DNA from 2 places in the Streptomyces sp. enrichment culture genome. Region 2 is predicted to be linked to the other one. Evidence: riboswitches for the same ligand, from Rfam matches in the RefSeq annotation. Region 2 holds a riboswitch; the other holds the start of a gene.
What was found. Region 2 has a riboswitch for cobalamin ahead of ACSU6L_RS34500 (CbtB domain-containing protein). Riboswitches for the same ligand answer to the same signal wherever they lie in the genome.

Region 1: another riboswitch for cobalamin. It lies ahead of ACSU6L_RS29150 (cobalamin biosynthesis protein); the one in region 2 lies ahead of ACSU6L_RS34500 (CbtB domain-containing protein).

The regions. Positions count from the first base shown of each region.
Region 1 is NZ_OZ186847.1:6,586,750-6,594,124, reverse strand. Features, by position in the region: gene ACSU6L_RS29165 (inorganic phosphate transporter) at 1-1,069, shown strand, start outside; gene ACSU6L_RS29160 (hypothetical protein) at 1,105-1,326, shown strand; gene ACSU6L_RS29155 (CU044_2847 family protein) at 1,433-1,795, opposite strand; cobalamin riboswitch at 1,999-2,140, shown strand; gene ACSU6L_RS29150 (cobalamin biosynthesis protein) at 2,252-3,196, shown strand; gene ACSU6L_RS29145 (cobyric acid synthase) at 3,193-4,701, shown strand; gene cobN (cobaltochelatase subunit CobN) at 4,698-7,375, shown strand, end outside.
Region 2 is NZ_OZ186847.1:7,743,019-7,750,393, reverse strand. Features, by position in the region: gene ACSU6L_RS34520 (asparagine synthase-related protein) at 1-1,826, opposite strand, end outside; gene ACSU6L_RS34515 (lasso RiPP family leader peptide-containing protein) at 1,923-2,060, opposite strand; gene ACSU6L_RS34510 (DUF5134 domain-containing protein) at 2,544-3,416, shown strand; gene ACSU6L_RS34505 (CbtA family protein) at 3,990-4,739, opposite strand; gene ACSU6L_RS34500 (CbtB domain-containing protein) at 4,751-4,987, opposite strand; cobalamin riboswitch at 5,019-5,167, opposite strand; gene ACSU6L_RS34495 (heavy-metal-associated domain-containing protein) at 5,324-5,617, shown strand; gene ACSU6L_RS34490 (metal-sensitive transcriptional regulator) at 5,656-6,165, opposite strand; gene ACSU6L_RS34485 (M56 family metallopeptidase) at 6,607-7,375, opposite strand, start outside.

The sequences.
Region 1 (7,375 bases), 1.2 Mb from region 2:
GGAAGTCGCCAACACCATCTCCAAGGGCCTGGTCGACGAAAGCGGCATACGTCCCGAGGTCATCTTCGCCGCGCTGGTCGGCGCGATCCTGTGGAACCTGCTGACCTGGCTCGTGGGACTGCCGTCCTCCTCCTCGCACGCCCTCATGGGCGGCCTGGTCGGCGCCACCATCGCCTCGGCGGGCGTCGGCGCCGTCCACGGTGACGTGCTGGTCACCAAGGTGCTCATCCCCGCGATCGCGGCCCCGCTGGTGGCGGGCATCGCCGCGATGATCGCGAGCCGGCTGACGTACACGATGGGCAAGAAGGCCGACGGCAAGGCGGCCGCCAAGGGCTACCGTGCCGGGCAGATCGCCTCCGCGGGCCTCGTCTCCCTCGCCCACGGCACCAACGACGCCCAGAAGACGATGGGCATCATCACCCTCGCCCTGGTCGCCGGCGGCTCGCTCGCCCCCGACTCCGACCCGCCCATGTGGGTCATCCTCTCCGCGGGCGTCGCCATCGCCCTCGGCACCTACCTCGGCGGCTGGCGCATCATCCGCACCATGGGCAAGGGCCTCACCGACCTCCAGCCGCAGCAGGGCTTCGCCGCCCAGACCAGCGCCGCGACGGTCATCCTGGCCTCCTCCCACCTCGGCTTCTCCCTCTCCACCACGCACTCGGTCTCCGGTGCGGTGATGGGCGCGGGCCTCGGCCGCAAGGGCGGTGTGGTCCGCTGGTCCACCGCCACCCGCATGTTCGTCGCCTGGGGTCTGACCCTGCCGGCCGCCGCGCTGGTCGCCGCGCTCGCCGAGTGGGTCTGCGGCTTCGGCGACTGGGGCACGGCGCTCGTCGCGGTCTTCCTGGTGGGCTCCAGCTTCGCCATCTGGAAGATCTCCCGCCGCGAGGTCGTCGACCACACCAACGTCAACGACAGTGACGACGCCGAGTCGCCCGGCGTGGTGACCACCGCCATGGCCGCCGTGACCCCGCCGCCGACCGCTGCCGCCGCCGAGGAGCTGGCGGCCACCATCCCGGCCCCGGCCAAGCCCGCCAGCACGGACCCGGCGCCCTCGCAGGCCGCGGTCTGAGCCCCGCGCACCCAGGTACGTAAGGAATCAGCAGCATGAAGATCGACTGGGCGGCCCTCGGCTCCGTCTTCGGCGTCAGCCTCGTGGTCACCGTGGCCCTCGTGGCCCTCTTCACCCTCGGCATCGCCGGCCTGTCCCGCCGCGAGCGCGCGGCGGAGCAGGGCGACTCGGCGGCCCTCGCGGTCACCGGCGCGTACGCGTGCTTCGCGGCGTGCGCGGCGGCGGTGGCGTACGGGATCTACCTGATCGTCGCCTGACCCACCGGGTTCCTCGATCCGCCCTGTCGGGGCCGTCCCATCGGCGGCCCGGGCGGGGCGGACCCATGTCCGGGGCCGGTCTCCGCCGAGGCTCCGGACGTCGTCGTCAGCGGGAGCCCTCACCGTCACGCTGCCCCGGTACACCCGACGTGACGGGGTTCGTCCAGTGCATGGTCACGCTGAAGTGGGCCTCGCTCGATCCCTGGGCCACCACGACCCCCGCCTCGGCGCTGAGGGTGATGCCGAACTCCACGGTGACCGAGTCCGGTGGTCTGGGCAGTGCGCGGGCCCCGTCCACGACGGCGCCGAGTGCGGGCCGGACCCGGGCGAGTGCCTGCTGGAGCGTCTCGGCGGCCCCGGCGATCCGGCCGCCGCGCGCCACCCGCTGCACTCCGGCCGGGCCTTCCCCGGCCACCGCCAGCAGCACGACCTGCCCGTCGTCCAGCGGCATCTCGCCCACGTACGCCACGTGCGTCCCCTCCCGCCTGCGTCCCACGCCCTATGAGACACAGGGGAATTGCAGGCGTTCACCCTGCGTGATCACAAGCGGGTTCGGTGAATGCCGCCCGCAGGAGGGGATTTCGGGCGAGCCGGTTACGGCGGGCCGGGCGCCGTGCTAGCCATGTGGGGTTCTGCACACTCCCCCCTCGCAGGTCAACGGCAAGTTGACGGCCGTTCCGGCCCCGTGGTGGACTGCCCGAGCCATGTACGGCGGCAGGAGAGGAAGCCCGGTGTGAATCCGGCGCGGTCCCGCCACTGTGACCGGGGAAGAACAGCCTCGGGAGCCAGGAACTCTCACCGCCGGTCTCGTCGAACCAGGGCGTGGACACCCTGAGTGAGGACATAACGCGATGCTCGGCTGCCGCCGTTCGAGGTTGAGGTTCGGTACCAGGGCCCTGCCCGCCCCCACGGCCGGCTGAGCCCGATGCGTGCCGATCGCGTCTTCGCGTACGGCGTCGCCGCCGGCCTTCTCGGTGACCTGCTCTTCGGCGATCCGCGCCGTGGGCATCCGGTCGCCGCGTTCGGGCGGGCCGCGTCCGCCGTCGAACGCGTCCTGTACCGGGATCACCGGGGGCGGGGCGCGCTGCACACCGTCGTGTGCGCCGGTGGCGCCGTCGCACTGGGGGCCGTGGCCTCGCGGGCCGTACGGTCCTCCCCCGCCGCTTCCGTCGCGCTGACCGGCGCCGCCACCTGGGCGGTGGTCGGCGGGACTTCGCTCGCGCGCGAGGCCGCGGCCATCGGGCGGGCTCTGGAAGCAGGCGACGTGGAAGCCGCACGGGCGCGGCTGCCGCATCTGTGCGGGCGTGATCCGCAGGCGCTCGACGCCGACGGCATCGCCCGGGCCGTGGTCGAGTCCGTCGCCGAGAACACCTCCGACGCCGTCGTGGGCGCCCTGGTGTGGGGGGTCGTCGGCGGGGTGCCGGGACTGCTCGGGTTCCGTGCCGTGAACACGCTGGACGCCATGGTCGGGCACAAGTCGCCCCGCTACCGGCGCTACGGGTGGGCCTCCGCGCGGCTGGACGACCTCGCCGGGTGGCCGGGGGCGCGGCTGACCGCCGTGCTCGCGGTCGTGGCGGGCGGGGATCCGCGGGGCGCGGCGCGGGCCTGGTGTGCCGACGCGCACCGGCATCCGAGCCCCAACGCCGGGCCCGTGGAGGCCTCGTTCGCGGGGGCGCTCGGGGTGCGGCTGGGCGGCACGCTCTCCTACGGCGGGCGGGTCGAGCACCGGCCCGTGCTCAACGGGGACGCCGGACGCGCCGTCCGGGTCACCGACATCCAACGGGCCGTACGGCTCTCGCGCCGCGTCGGGCTGCTCGCGCTCGGCGTGTGCGCGGCCGGACGGCTCCTAGGGAAGGGGCGTACCTCATGAGCGGCGGTCTGCTGGTCGCCGGCACCACCTCCGACGCCGGGAAGAGCGTCGTCACCGCCGGGATCTGCCGCTGGCTGGTGCGGCAGGGCGTGAAGGTGGCGCCGTTCAAGGCGCAGAACATGTCCCTCAACTCGTTCGTGACGCGCGAGGGCGCGGAGATCGGGCGGGCGCAGGCCATGCAGGCGCAGGCCTGCCGGGTCGAGCCGACCGCGCTGATGAACCCGGTGCTGCTCAAGCCCGGCGGTGAGCAGAGCAGCCAGGTGGTGCTGTTGGGCAAGCCGGTGGGCGAGATGAGCGCGCGCGGCTACCACGGCGGGCGGCAGCAGCGGCTGCTCGGCACGGTGCTGGACTGTCTGGCCGAACTGCGGGGCACGTATGACGCGGTGATCTGTGAGGGGGCGGGCAGTCCGGCCGAGATCAATCTGCGCCGGACGGACATCGTGAACATGGGCATCGCGCGCAACGCCGGTCTGCCCGTGCTCGTCGTCGGCGACATCGACCGCGGGGGCGTCTTCGCCTCCTTCTTCGGCACGGTCGCGCTGCTGTCGCCGGAGGACCAGGCGCTGGTCGCCGGGTTCCTCGTCAACAAGTTCCGGGGGGACGTCAGCCTCCTCGAACCCGGCCTCGACATGCTCCGCGACCTCACCGGGCGGCCCGCCTACGGCGTCCTGCCGTTCCGGCACGGCCTCGGCATCGACGAGGAGGACGGACTGCGGGTGTCGCTGCGCGGCACGGTGCGGGAGTCGGCGGTCGCCCCGCCGGTCGGCGAGGACGTGCTGCGGGTCGCCGTGTGCGCGGTGCCGCTGATGTCCAACTTCACCGACGTGGACGCGCTGGCCGCCGAACCCGGCGTCGTGGTGCGGTTCGTGGACCGGCCGGAGGAACTGGCCGACGCCGACCTCGTGGTGGTGCCGGGTACGCGCGGCACCGTGCGGGCGCTGGAGTGGCTGCGGGAGCGGGGGCTGGCCGAGGCCATCACCCGCAGGGCGCGCGACGGGCGGCCCGTCCTCGGAGTCTGCGGCGGCTTCCAGGTGCTCGGCGAGCACATCGAGGACGACGTGGAGAGCCGCCGCGGGCACGTCGACGGGCTCGGCGTCCTGCCCGTACGGGTGCGGTTCGCCCGCGAGAAGACCCTCACCCGGCCGCGGGGCGAAGCGCTCGGCGAACGCGTCGAGGGATACGAGATCCACCACGGGGTCGCCGAAGTCCTCGGCGGGGAAGCCTTCCTGGACGGCTGCCGGGTCGGACAGACCTGGGGCACCCACTGGCACGGCTCGCTGGAGTCCGACGGCTTCCGGCGCGCGTTCCTGCGCGAGGTGGCCGCCGCCGCGGGCCGCCGCTTCGTGCCGGCGCCGGACACCTCGTTCGCCGCGCTGCGCGAGGAGCAGCTCGACCGGCTCGGCGACCTGATCGAACAGCACGCGGACACGGACGCGCTGTGGCGGCTCATCGAGTCGGGCGCGCCGCAAGGACTGCCTTTCATTCCACCGGGAGCGCCCGCATGAGCACAGTGTTGTTGTTGTCGACCGCCGACACGGATCTGCTGGCGGCCCGCGCCTCCGAGGCCGCCTACCGGATCGGCAACCCGACCCGGGTGGACGTCCGGGAGGAGCTGCCGGGCCTGATCGAGGGCGCCGACATCGCCGTCGTACGGCTGCTGGGCGGCAAGCGCGCCTGGGAGGACGGGCTCGCCGCGCTGAAGGCGGCCGGGGTCCCGACCGTGCTGCTCGGCGGGGAGGCCGTGCCGGACGCGGAGCTGATGGCCGAGTCGTCGGTGCCCGCCGGCGTGGTGGCGGAGGCGCTGAAGTACCTCGTGGAGGGCGGGCCCGCCAACCTCACCGAACTCGCCCGGTTCCTGTCGGACACCGTGCTGCTCACCGGTGAGGGCTTCGACGAGCCGCGGAAGATGCCGGAGTACGGGGTCCACGGGGAGCGTGCGCTCCAGGACGGCCGCCCGACCGTCGGCGTGCTCTTCTACCGGGCCCACGAACTGAGCGGCAACACCGCCTTCGTGGACACGCTGTGCGACGCGATCGAGGCGCACGGCGCCAACGCCCTGCCCGTGTACTGCGGTTCGCTGCGCGGCGCCGACGCCGGGCTGTACGAGCTGCTGGGGCAGGCCGACGCGCTCGTCGCCACCGTCCTCGCCGCGGGCGGCACCCACGCCTCGCAGGCCTCCGCCGGCGGCGACGAGGAGGCCTGGGACATCGGCGCGCTCGCCGAGCTGGACATCCCCGTGCTGCAGGGCCTGTGCCTCACCTCCTCGCGCGCCGCCTGGGACGAGTCCGACGCCGCCCTGTCCCCCATGGACGCGGCCATGCAGGTCGCGATCCCCGAGTTCGACGGCCGGCTGATCACCGTGCCGTTCTCCTTCAAGGAGCAGGGCCCGGACGACGTCCCCGTGTACGTGGCCGACCCGGAGCGGTCGGCGCGGGTCGCCGGGATCGCCGTACGGCACGCGCGGCTCAGGCACAAGCCCAACGCGGACAAGCGGATCGCGCTGGTCTTCACCGCCTACCCGACCAAGCACTCCCGGGTCGGCAACGCCGTCGGCCTGGACACGCCCGCGTCGGCGGTGCGGGTGCTGGACGCGCTGCGCGACGCCGGGTACGGGCTCACCGAGTACCCCGCGGGCGGCGACGAGCTGATCCACCGGCTCATCGAGGCCGGCGGACACGACGTGGAGTGGCTGACCGAGGATCAGCTGGCCGCCGCGCCCGCGCGGGTGCCGCTCGCCGACTACCGGGCCTGGTTCGACAAGCTCGACCCCGAGCTGCGGGAGGCCATGCGGGAGGCCTGGGGCGAACCGCCGGGCAGCCTGTACGTCGACGGCGACGACATCGTCCTCGCGTCCCTGCGGTTCGGGAACGTCGTGGTGATGATCCAGCCGCCGCGCGGCTTCGGCGAGAACCCGATCGCGATCTACCACGACCCGGACATGCCGCCGTCGCACCACTACATGGCGGCCTACCGCTGGCTGGAGAACAGCTTCGGCGCCGACGCGATCGTCCACATGGGCAAGCACGGCACGATGGAGTGGCTGCCCGGCAAGGGCCTCGGGCTGTCCGGCGGGTGCGCGCCGGACGCCGTACTCGGCGACCTCCCGCTGATCTACCCGTTCATCGTCAACGACCCCGGCGAGGGCACGCAGGCCAAGCGGCGCGGCCACGCCACCGTCGTCGACCACCTGGTGCCGCCGATGGCCCGCGCCGACACCTACGGCGACCTGGCCAAGCTGGAGCAGCTGCTCGACGAGTACGCGCTCGTCTCCGACCTGGACCCGGCGAAGGCGCCGGCCGTGCGGGCCCAGATCTGGACGCTGGTCAAGGCGGCCGAACTGCACCACGACCTGCATGTCGACGAGCAGCCGGACGACGACGAGTTCGACGAGTTCGTCATGCACATCGACGGCTACCTGTGCGAGATCAAGGACGTGCAGATCCGCGACGGGCTGCACGTCCTGGGCGGCGGGCCGGTCGGCGAACCGCGCGTCAACCTGGTGCTCGCCGTGCTGCGCGCCTCGCAGGTGTGGGGCGGGCAGGCGAACGCGCTGCCGGGTCTGCGGTCCGCGCTGGCCGCGCACTTCGGGCTGGCCGAGAAGGAACTGCTGGCCGAGCCGGGCGCGCCGGTGAAGGTGCCGGCGGAGCTGACGGACCTGGTGGACGGCCCGGCGCGGACCGCCGCCGACGCGATCGACCTGCTGGAGCAGCTGTGCCAGCGGATCGCGGAGGGCATGGAGGAGCGGGACTGGGAGGTCTCCTCGGTGCCCGGGCTGGTGCAGGAGGTCCTGGGCACGCGGCTGCCCGACGCGCTCGCCGTGCTGGAGTTCGCCTGCACCGAGGTCGTGCCGCGGCTGGCCCGGACGACGGACGAGATCGGTCACATCCTGAAGGCGCTGGACGGCGGTTACGTCCCGGCGGGCCCGTCGGGCTCCCCGACCCGCGGCCTGGTCAACGTCCTCCCCACCGGCCGGAACTTCTACTCGGTCGACCCGAAGGCGATCCCCTCCCGGCTGAGCTGGGAGGTCGGGCAGTCGCTCGCGGACTCCCTGGTGCAGCGGTACCTCGCCGACAACGGGGAGTACCCGAAGTCGGTCGGCCTCACCGTCTGGGGCACCTCGGCGATGCGCACCCAGGGTGACGACATCGCGGAGATCCTGGCGCTGCTGGGGTGTCGGCC
Region 2 (7,375 bases):
GCGCCCTCTGGGGTGTGCAGGTGCTCCAGGCCCCGCAGCCACGCCTCCACTCCCAGCGTGGTCTCGAATTCCGCGATCCCGCCGATCAGTAGTTGGGGCGAGAGCAGGGCGCGGCGCAGTGCGTCTTCGTCGGCCAGTCCGGCGGCCACCAGGCGGGAGTCCTCGGCCCAGGCTGCGAGCGTGTGCCGGTTGCGGCGCAGGCCGTTGTGCCATTCGTATCCGAAGTGGTCCTTGGTGGTGCGGCGCAGGATGGTCTCGGGTACCAGGCCGTGCATGGCGGCGGCGAGGAGCGGTTTGTAGGACCAGGGGCCGGCGGCCTCGTGCGGGCGGGCGGCGAGCGCGGCCGCGATCACGGCGTCGTCGCAGAAAGGGGTGTGATACGGCAGCCTGGCGAGCTGCCCGCAGTGGGCCAGAGGGCCGGCGAGTCGGCCCCCACGCTGCGCGGAGGCGAGCCAGGCGTGCCGCCCGCGTTCACGGTGCAGCGGCTCGGTTGCGTCCTGGGCCGCGCCGAGCAGTCGCTCACGGCACAGCTGTACGGTCTGCTCGCTCGCCCAGGGCGGAAGATATGGGCGTAGCCCCCAGCGCAGGTCGTCTCCATGCACAGGCGTGCGCAGCAGTCCGGCGGTCTCGGTGAGCCAGGCAGCGTAGGAGCCCCGGTCGAGCAGCGCCCTGGTGATCGTCCCGAGGGGCTGGCGGTGTCGCGCCCGCCACCCGGCCGCGTGACGCAGGCCTGCTGCGGGTGAGCGCCGCAGCAGGCCGTGCACATACGAGGGTTGCGACTGGATGACCTGGTCCCCGCCGAAGCCGGACAACCGCAGCCGGGCCCCGCGCGCCCGCATCTGCTCGGCCAGGTACCGCTGCTCCACCCGCGTACGCACGATCGCGGACGGCTCGTCGCCCAGATCCACGCGCTCCTCCAGCCCGCTGAACTGGGCGGGCACATCGGCCGGCTCGAACACCAGATGCTCGACGTGGGGCAGATGCCCGGCGGCCCGGGTGGCGTAGAGGCGGTCTTCGTTGGTGGGTGCGCCCGCGTCCAGGGTGACGGTGACCAGCCGGGCGCCCGCCCTCGCCGCCAGGAAGCACAGTGAAGTCGAGTCCATGCCGCCGGACAGGTCCGCGCCCACCACCTCGTCCGGTCGGACCCTCAAGGCGACCGCCCGCTCAAGTGCCACCCGCAGCCCGGCCGCGGCCTCGTCCAGGGGCAGTTCGGCCGTCGGCGGCCGCCACCAGCACCGGGTGCGCATCTCGCCGCCGGGCGCCAGCTCCAGAGCAGTGCCGGGCAGTACGGCCTGCACGCCACGCCACAGCGCACCCCAGGCGAGCGGGTGCGGAACGGTGTCACCGGTGAGCCGCAGCGCGAGCTGCGCGGTGTCCAGCTCCGCCGAGGTCAGCCGGGCGAGGATGCGGGCCTGGTCGGCGCAGACCGTACCGCCGCCGGCCTCGGCCCGGTACACCCTCCGCTGCCCGGAGAAGCTGCCCCGCACATACGTGTGCCCCGCGACGGACGCGAGGACGTGGAAGGAGCCGTGGGCATCCGAAAACGCCGGCTCGATGTGCGCGGTGTCGCTGATCCGCCGGACTCGCGCGGCCAGTTCGGCGGACTTCAGGGAACACGTCCCGGCGACCGCCAGGCGCACGTCACCGAAGGCGCAGGCAGTCAGCTCCTCGTCCGGCCAGCAGCCGGCCAGCCACGGACGGCCGGAAGCATGCGGCACGATGCGGAGCACGGCCGGGCCGGCGAGGTTCCGCAGCCGATCGAGGAGACCGGGTGCCAGGTCCCGATCGGGAAGGACAACGAACCAGCAGGCCGGCGTGGCGCCCATCGACATCTCCAGAGTGGGGGACCAGGGACAGCGTGACGGCGTGGCGCCGGGTGCCGGCCCAGGCCTTGAGGCCAGGACCGGCACCCGGCGGAATCGTCAGAGCCACAGGCCGACCGGGAAGTCGGGCCAGTCCCCGATTTCGCCCTGGGTCAGCTCGGCGTACTGCCCGACCTCGGCCAGCAGCGGCGGCTCGTACACATCCACGGTCTCGAAGCTCTGCGACGTCTCCTGCACAGCGATCACCTCCGGTCATATGAAGGCGGAACTCTCGCCTCCTGCCAGCAAGTTAGGCAGACCCGTGTATCCCACAGCCAGCAACGCCGGGCTAATCCACCTGCAGGAGGGAAAGCAGGTCGAGACGCCCAGCAACACGCGCCGGGACGTGCACCACCGGCTCACTGAACCAAGACAAGAAGACAACAACCCGCCCGGCGCGCTCGCCGTACCACGGGAGGCTCCTCACTGCCTCTCGCACACCGTCCACAACACCCGGAAGCAACTCAGACACCCCCCGCGGCATCGATCAAATCCCCACCAGTCCGCACCCGGTGCCTGTGGGCCTCAACGCGGCAACTCCTGTCCACCTGAACGCCCTCCACCCTCAGAACGTACTAAGGGCACTAGGAGTCAGTGCATATGCGACGCCTGAGGTGCCAGTTGCGACGAGGCGGCATCGGCCTCGCAGGCCCACCACGCTCGGGCGATCAGGAGGGTCAAGTGGGAATTGTTGCGCTCGGCTGGGCCATCGCGGCGGTGTCCGTCCTGGTGGCCGCTGTCAGTGCGGTCCGGGCGGTGACCACCAAGGGTCAGGCCCGTTTCGCGGCAGGCGGCGACCTGCTCATGGGGCTGTGCATGGCGACCATGGCGCTGCCCGCGACGGTCGGCTGGTACGCGGGTTACGGCATGTGGTGGGCGGCGACTTTCGGCCTCCTCGGGCTCGGGGGAATAGCGCTGGCGGTCAAACACACGCGTGAGTTCGGGTGGAGCCAGGGACGCCACTGGGTGCACCTCATCGTCGGCAGCGTCGGAATGGTGATCATGACCCTCGCCATGACGTATACACCGTCAGGACCAGTGCTGGCCTTGGGCGGCGGGCACTCGATGGCGCACATGCCGCACATGGAGGGCACGGCGAGCGCGACCGGTACGCACGAGATGGCGGGCATGGAGTCCATGCAAGGGATGGGATCCATGCATGGGATGGACATGGCAGGCGTGCCGAACGCCGCGGCCGGCGCAGGGTCCTCGGCGGAGTCCGGTTCCGTGTGGCGGTACGCGATCGTGGCGCTCGCCGTGTACTTCCTTCTCTCGATCGGTGCATCCCTGTGGGCCAGGATCCGCGGCACGGGGAGCACCGGCCCCCGGGCCGGCTCCAGGCTCAGTCTCGGGCGCTGGATGCTCGCACTGCCGGACACGGTGTTCGTCTTCCTGGCATCGTTGACGATCTCGGTGTGGGACAGAGGCAGGATGGTGCAGCGGTCCGGCCGCGGTCGGCGCCGCAAGGTCGGAGCCACCCCTGACGCTGCGCTGGCGGCCCACATCGGCATGGGCGGGACCATGTCCGCGATGCTGCTGATGATGGCCGTGTGACGGCCGGTCGTCGCCGACCAGCCCGGCAACGCCGCCTCCCGGCAGAGCCCTGAACCCTACGGGAGCCGAACTCGGTCACCCAAGCGGCGAGAGTGGCTCGCCTGATCGACATGCCCGAGTCGGCATCCGACGTCGCGTCACCTCCACCGCTGCCGAAGGGCCGACCGCATCACGATGGAGAACTTCTCGTTCCGTTCGGCGGACCCCTGGGGGACGTCTCGCCGATCATGCCGGGCTCGCGCGCCTGGCACCGCGCCTCGCCGCGTTGTCGTCGGTCCCCGACTCCCCCAAGCTCTCGGCTCCGCTCGAGCAGGGGCCCCCATCGCATCGGCTCCCTCCTCCGCCTTGCGATGCACGGCACCAGACGCCGCTCCCTGATCCGGCCTGATCGACGAGACACCCCCTAGGCGCAGGCGGGCGAGAAGGTCACCGCAGTGCACAGGGACTCCGCCACCCACAGCCTCACGGCCACGGAAAACGACGCCCCCGACACCGGCACCCCGACGGGAAGTCCGGGCAGGACGACACCCACCGCCTGACAGGGGCGTCGGCCGAGGTCACGTCGTCGGGGCGTCAGGTCGTGGGAACAGTGGCCCCCGCGGACACGCTTTCCTCCGCCCGGCCCCGGGTCGCCCGCACTCCGAGCAGCCCGAAGCCCACGGCCAGCCCGCTCCAGAGCAGACCCATGGAGGCAACCGAGAGCACCCGGAAGTCCCACACCAGCGCGGCCGGGGCGGTGACCGGGTCCGGGTTGTCCGGCAGTGCGAACAGCGAGGCCAGCGCGGCCAGCATGATGCCCGTCACGGCCATCTGACGCAGCGGTGCGGAACGGCCGTTCTGCTGCAGCCACCCGTGGACACGCCAGGCCAGGGCGACCGCGATCACGCCGATCGCCATGGCCGCGAGCCAGGCGTCCACGCGGGTGTCGAGCGTCCCCGGATCGCCCACGCCGGGTGGATTGGCCGGATAGCGGAGGAAGGGCAGCATCCAGACGCCGATGAATCCGGCGCCCGCCAGCAGCAGCGATCGCCGCCAGGGTACGGCGTCCGGGTCCCGGCGATGCAGGATCGCGTACACGACGGCGAACAGAACGCCGAGCGCAACTCCGGTGAGGACGGCGGCCACCAACAGGCCTGTGTGCTGCGTGGAGCGGGAGAAGACCTCGGAGGCCGCCGGAGCGCTCGCCTCCTCACCGGCCGCCTCCAGCCGCACGGCCTTGTCCAGCACCGGTTCGGCGAGCAGCCATGAGAATCCGCCGCTGACCACTCCGGCGGCTCCACCTGCGAGCGCGCCGCGCCCGAGCAGGGACAGAAGTGATGTCACGAGCACGCCCTTCAGTGGCAGGGGCCGGCAAAGAGGTGCCGACCGTCGTGGGCGAACTCGTGGACGTAGTTCACGGACGACGCGACCTTGCCCAGGACCGGTGACAGCAGCGCGCCCTGGTCCAGGAAGACCGCGTCCAGAGCGACCAGGGCGAGGATCACCGCAGCGACAGCTATCAGTCCGTCTCGCAGCGGGTGGACGACCAGACCTGTGACCGGTCGCGCCTGCGGAGCCGCCGAAGCACTCATGGAACCTCCTCGCGGGGTGCACACGCCCCGCTGTTCAGGAGGACGACGGGTCAGTGTCTGACTCCCGGGGCCGACCCCGGTCACAGTGGCGGGACCGCCCCGGATTCTCACCGGGTTCCTGCTCACCGTCGCCTCGATGTGAAGTTGTCGCCGCGGGCACCGCGGCGCCTACTAAGTAAATTAGCGAGAAAGGCGCCTCGTAAACAGATCGTGTGGGCAGCACCACAGGTGAAGAGGTACCCCCTGGGGGTATCGTGTTATCGTCGTGGAGGTCGGGCAGCCACCACCTGCCCTGCCGTCGAACGACTCCACGCAGCCCTACCTGAGGGAGAAGCCATGACCGCCGAGACAACCACCAGCTCCTGCTGCGGCTCCGGTTCCTGTGGCTCCGGCACCACGGTCGACATCCAGACCGCCGGAGTCACCACCGTCTATCAGGTGTCGGGGATGACGTGCGGCCACTGCGAAGGCGCAGTGTCGAAGGAGATCTCCGCGCTGGACGGGGTCACCTCGGTCCAGGCCGTCGCCAAGACCGGCCAGGTGACCGTCGTCTCCGCCGAGCCGCTCGACGAGGAGGCCGTCCGTGCCGCCGTCGACGAGGCGGGGTACGAGCTCGTCGGCCGCGCCTGACGGCCGCCCGGGCCCTGCACTTCGGGTACGCGGTTCGCTCACGCCGGGACGTACGGCACCGCTGACACGGACGCCGTATGTCCCGGCCTCGCCAGAAGATGCGCATATGACCAGCATGGCCACCAAGATGGCGCCGTCCTCCACGGCACCATGGAGTGGGCCATCGAGCTGCCGCGGGAGCTGGACGAGGCCAAGGCTGCCGCGGAGGCGAAGGGGCACACGGCGGTGGTCGTCGCCTGGGACGGCGTGGCGCGCGGCGCCCTCACTTCGCCGAAGCCATCAAGGCGACCAGCGCCGATGCGGTTACTGAGCTGCGGCGAGGGTCGAGGTGTTCCTCCATCAGGTGCATGGCCACGGCCTGGAGGGGCTTTGGTAGCTGCGGCGACTTGGGTGTTGAGTACGTCGACGCAGTACTGATCGTCCTGGACCATACGCCGCAAGCCACGGATCTGACCCTCGATGCGACGGAGCCTTTTGCGGGCGGCGTCCTTGTCGTTGTGGTAGCCCGGCGGGTCCTGCTCGGCCTCGGCTTGCTCCGGCGGCGTCATACTCGCCAAGGGGATGGTCACAGGGCGCCGCACAGGCGGAGAACTGCCTCGGCCCCCGGTCTGCGCCGGCGCCGTCCACCTCGTGCCGCAGTTTCTTCTGCTTCTCGACGATGCCGTTGCACTCCTCGGTGGGAGCCTCGGCCTGCTCGTACAGAAGCTTTACCTGCTTGCGCACCTCGTCCACCGTGGCTGGGGCGCTGATTGACTCTGCGTCGGCAGGAGGCTCACGGAGCCGGCGGCCATCCCGATCGTGGCTATGCGGGCACGGCTGGGCGGCGTCGGCCGACGCCCGGCGGCATCGGCACGGTCCCTGTGGGCCTGACGCCGGACACGATCCTGTTCCCCGCCTCGCGCCGTCACATCTACTGGTTGCGGAAACACTTAGTCGCTTAGTAATAGGCTCGCAAGCCACTTCAGTCACGCGTGCCTCATGAGGACAGGTCAGCCGAGACCCGGCGGGCAGGCGACCAGCAGCGGCAGCAGCGGCACTGTCGCGGCCGCGACGGCGACAGTGCCGCACAGCGCCGGATGCGCAGTCCTGCGCGGGCCGAGGACGCGCTTCAGACGGATCAAGGTGGTCTGACCGCTGACCGCCCATGCGCCCTTGGGCGCGCGAGCCGTGGCCATCTCGTACATCGCGGTGGCAAGCACCTCGCTGGAGTGGCTGCGCAAGGCCCGGTCGTCGGCGATCATCTCCAGCAGCAGCGCCGTCTGCTCTCTGGCATGGCGGGCCAGCGGCACCCACCGGAAGACCGAGCAGAACGCTTCCGCCGCGGCCAGGACCAGGTGGTGGCGTCCTGCGATATGCGCCTGCTCGTGCTCCAGCACGGCGCCCAGCTGCTCGGGCGTCAGCCTGCGCACAGCCGCGTCGCTGATGACGATCCGGGGGTCACGGCCCGGCAGGCAGTAGGCCGCAGGGACGTCGTACGGCAGGACCGTGGCACGCAGGCGGGCCGTTTGACGACCCACCAAGTCGACGGCCTCCCGGTGCTCGCTCCGCGCCTGACGGGCTCGTACGACGTGGAAGGCGAAGCTGCCGACGAGGAAGATCCCGATCGCGGCAGGAACGCCGACCGCCAGACGACCCCCGGTTTCCGCGTCCGGGCCCCCCACCCCGACGTCCAGTCCGCAGGGGTGCAGGAGACCCAGCAGGCCTGCGTGCAGGTGCTCGGCCGGCATGGCCAGAGTCGCTGCCGAGAGCGCGACCCCG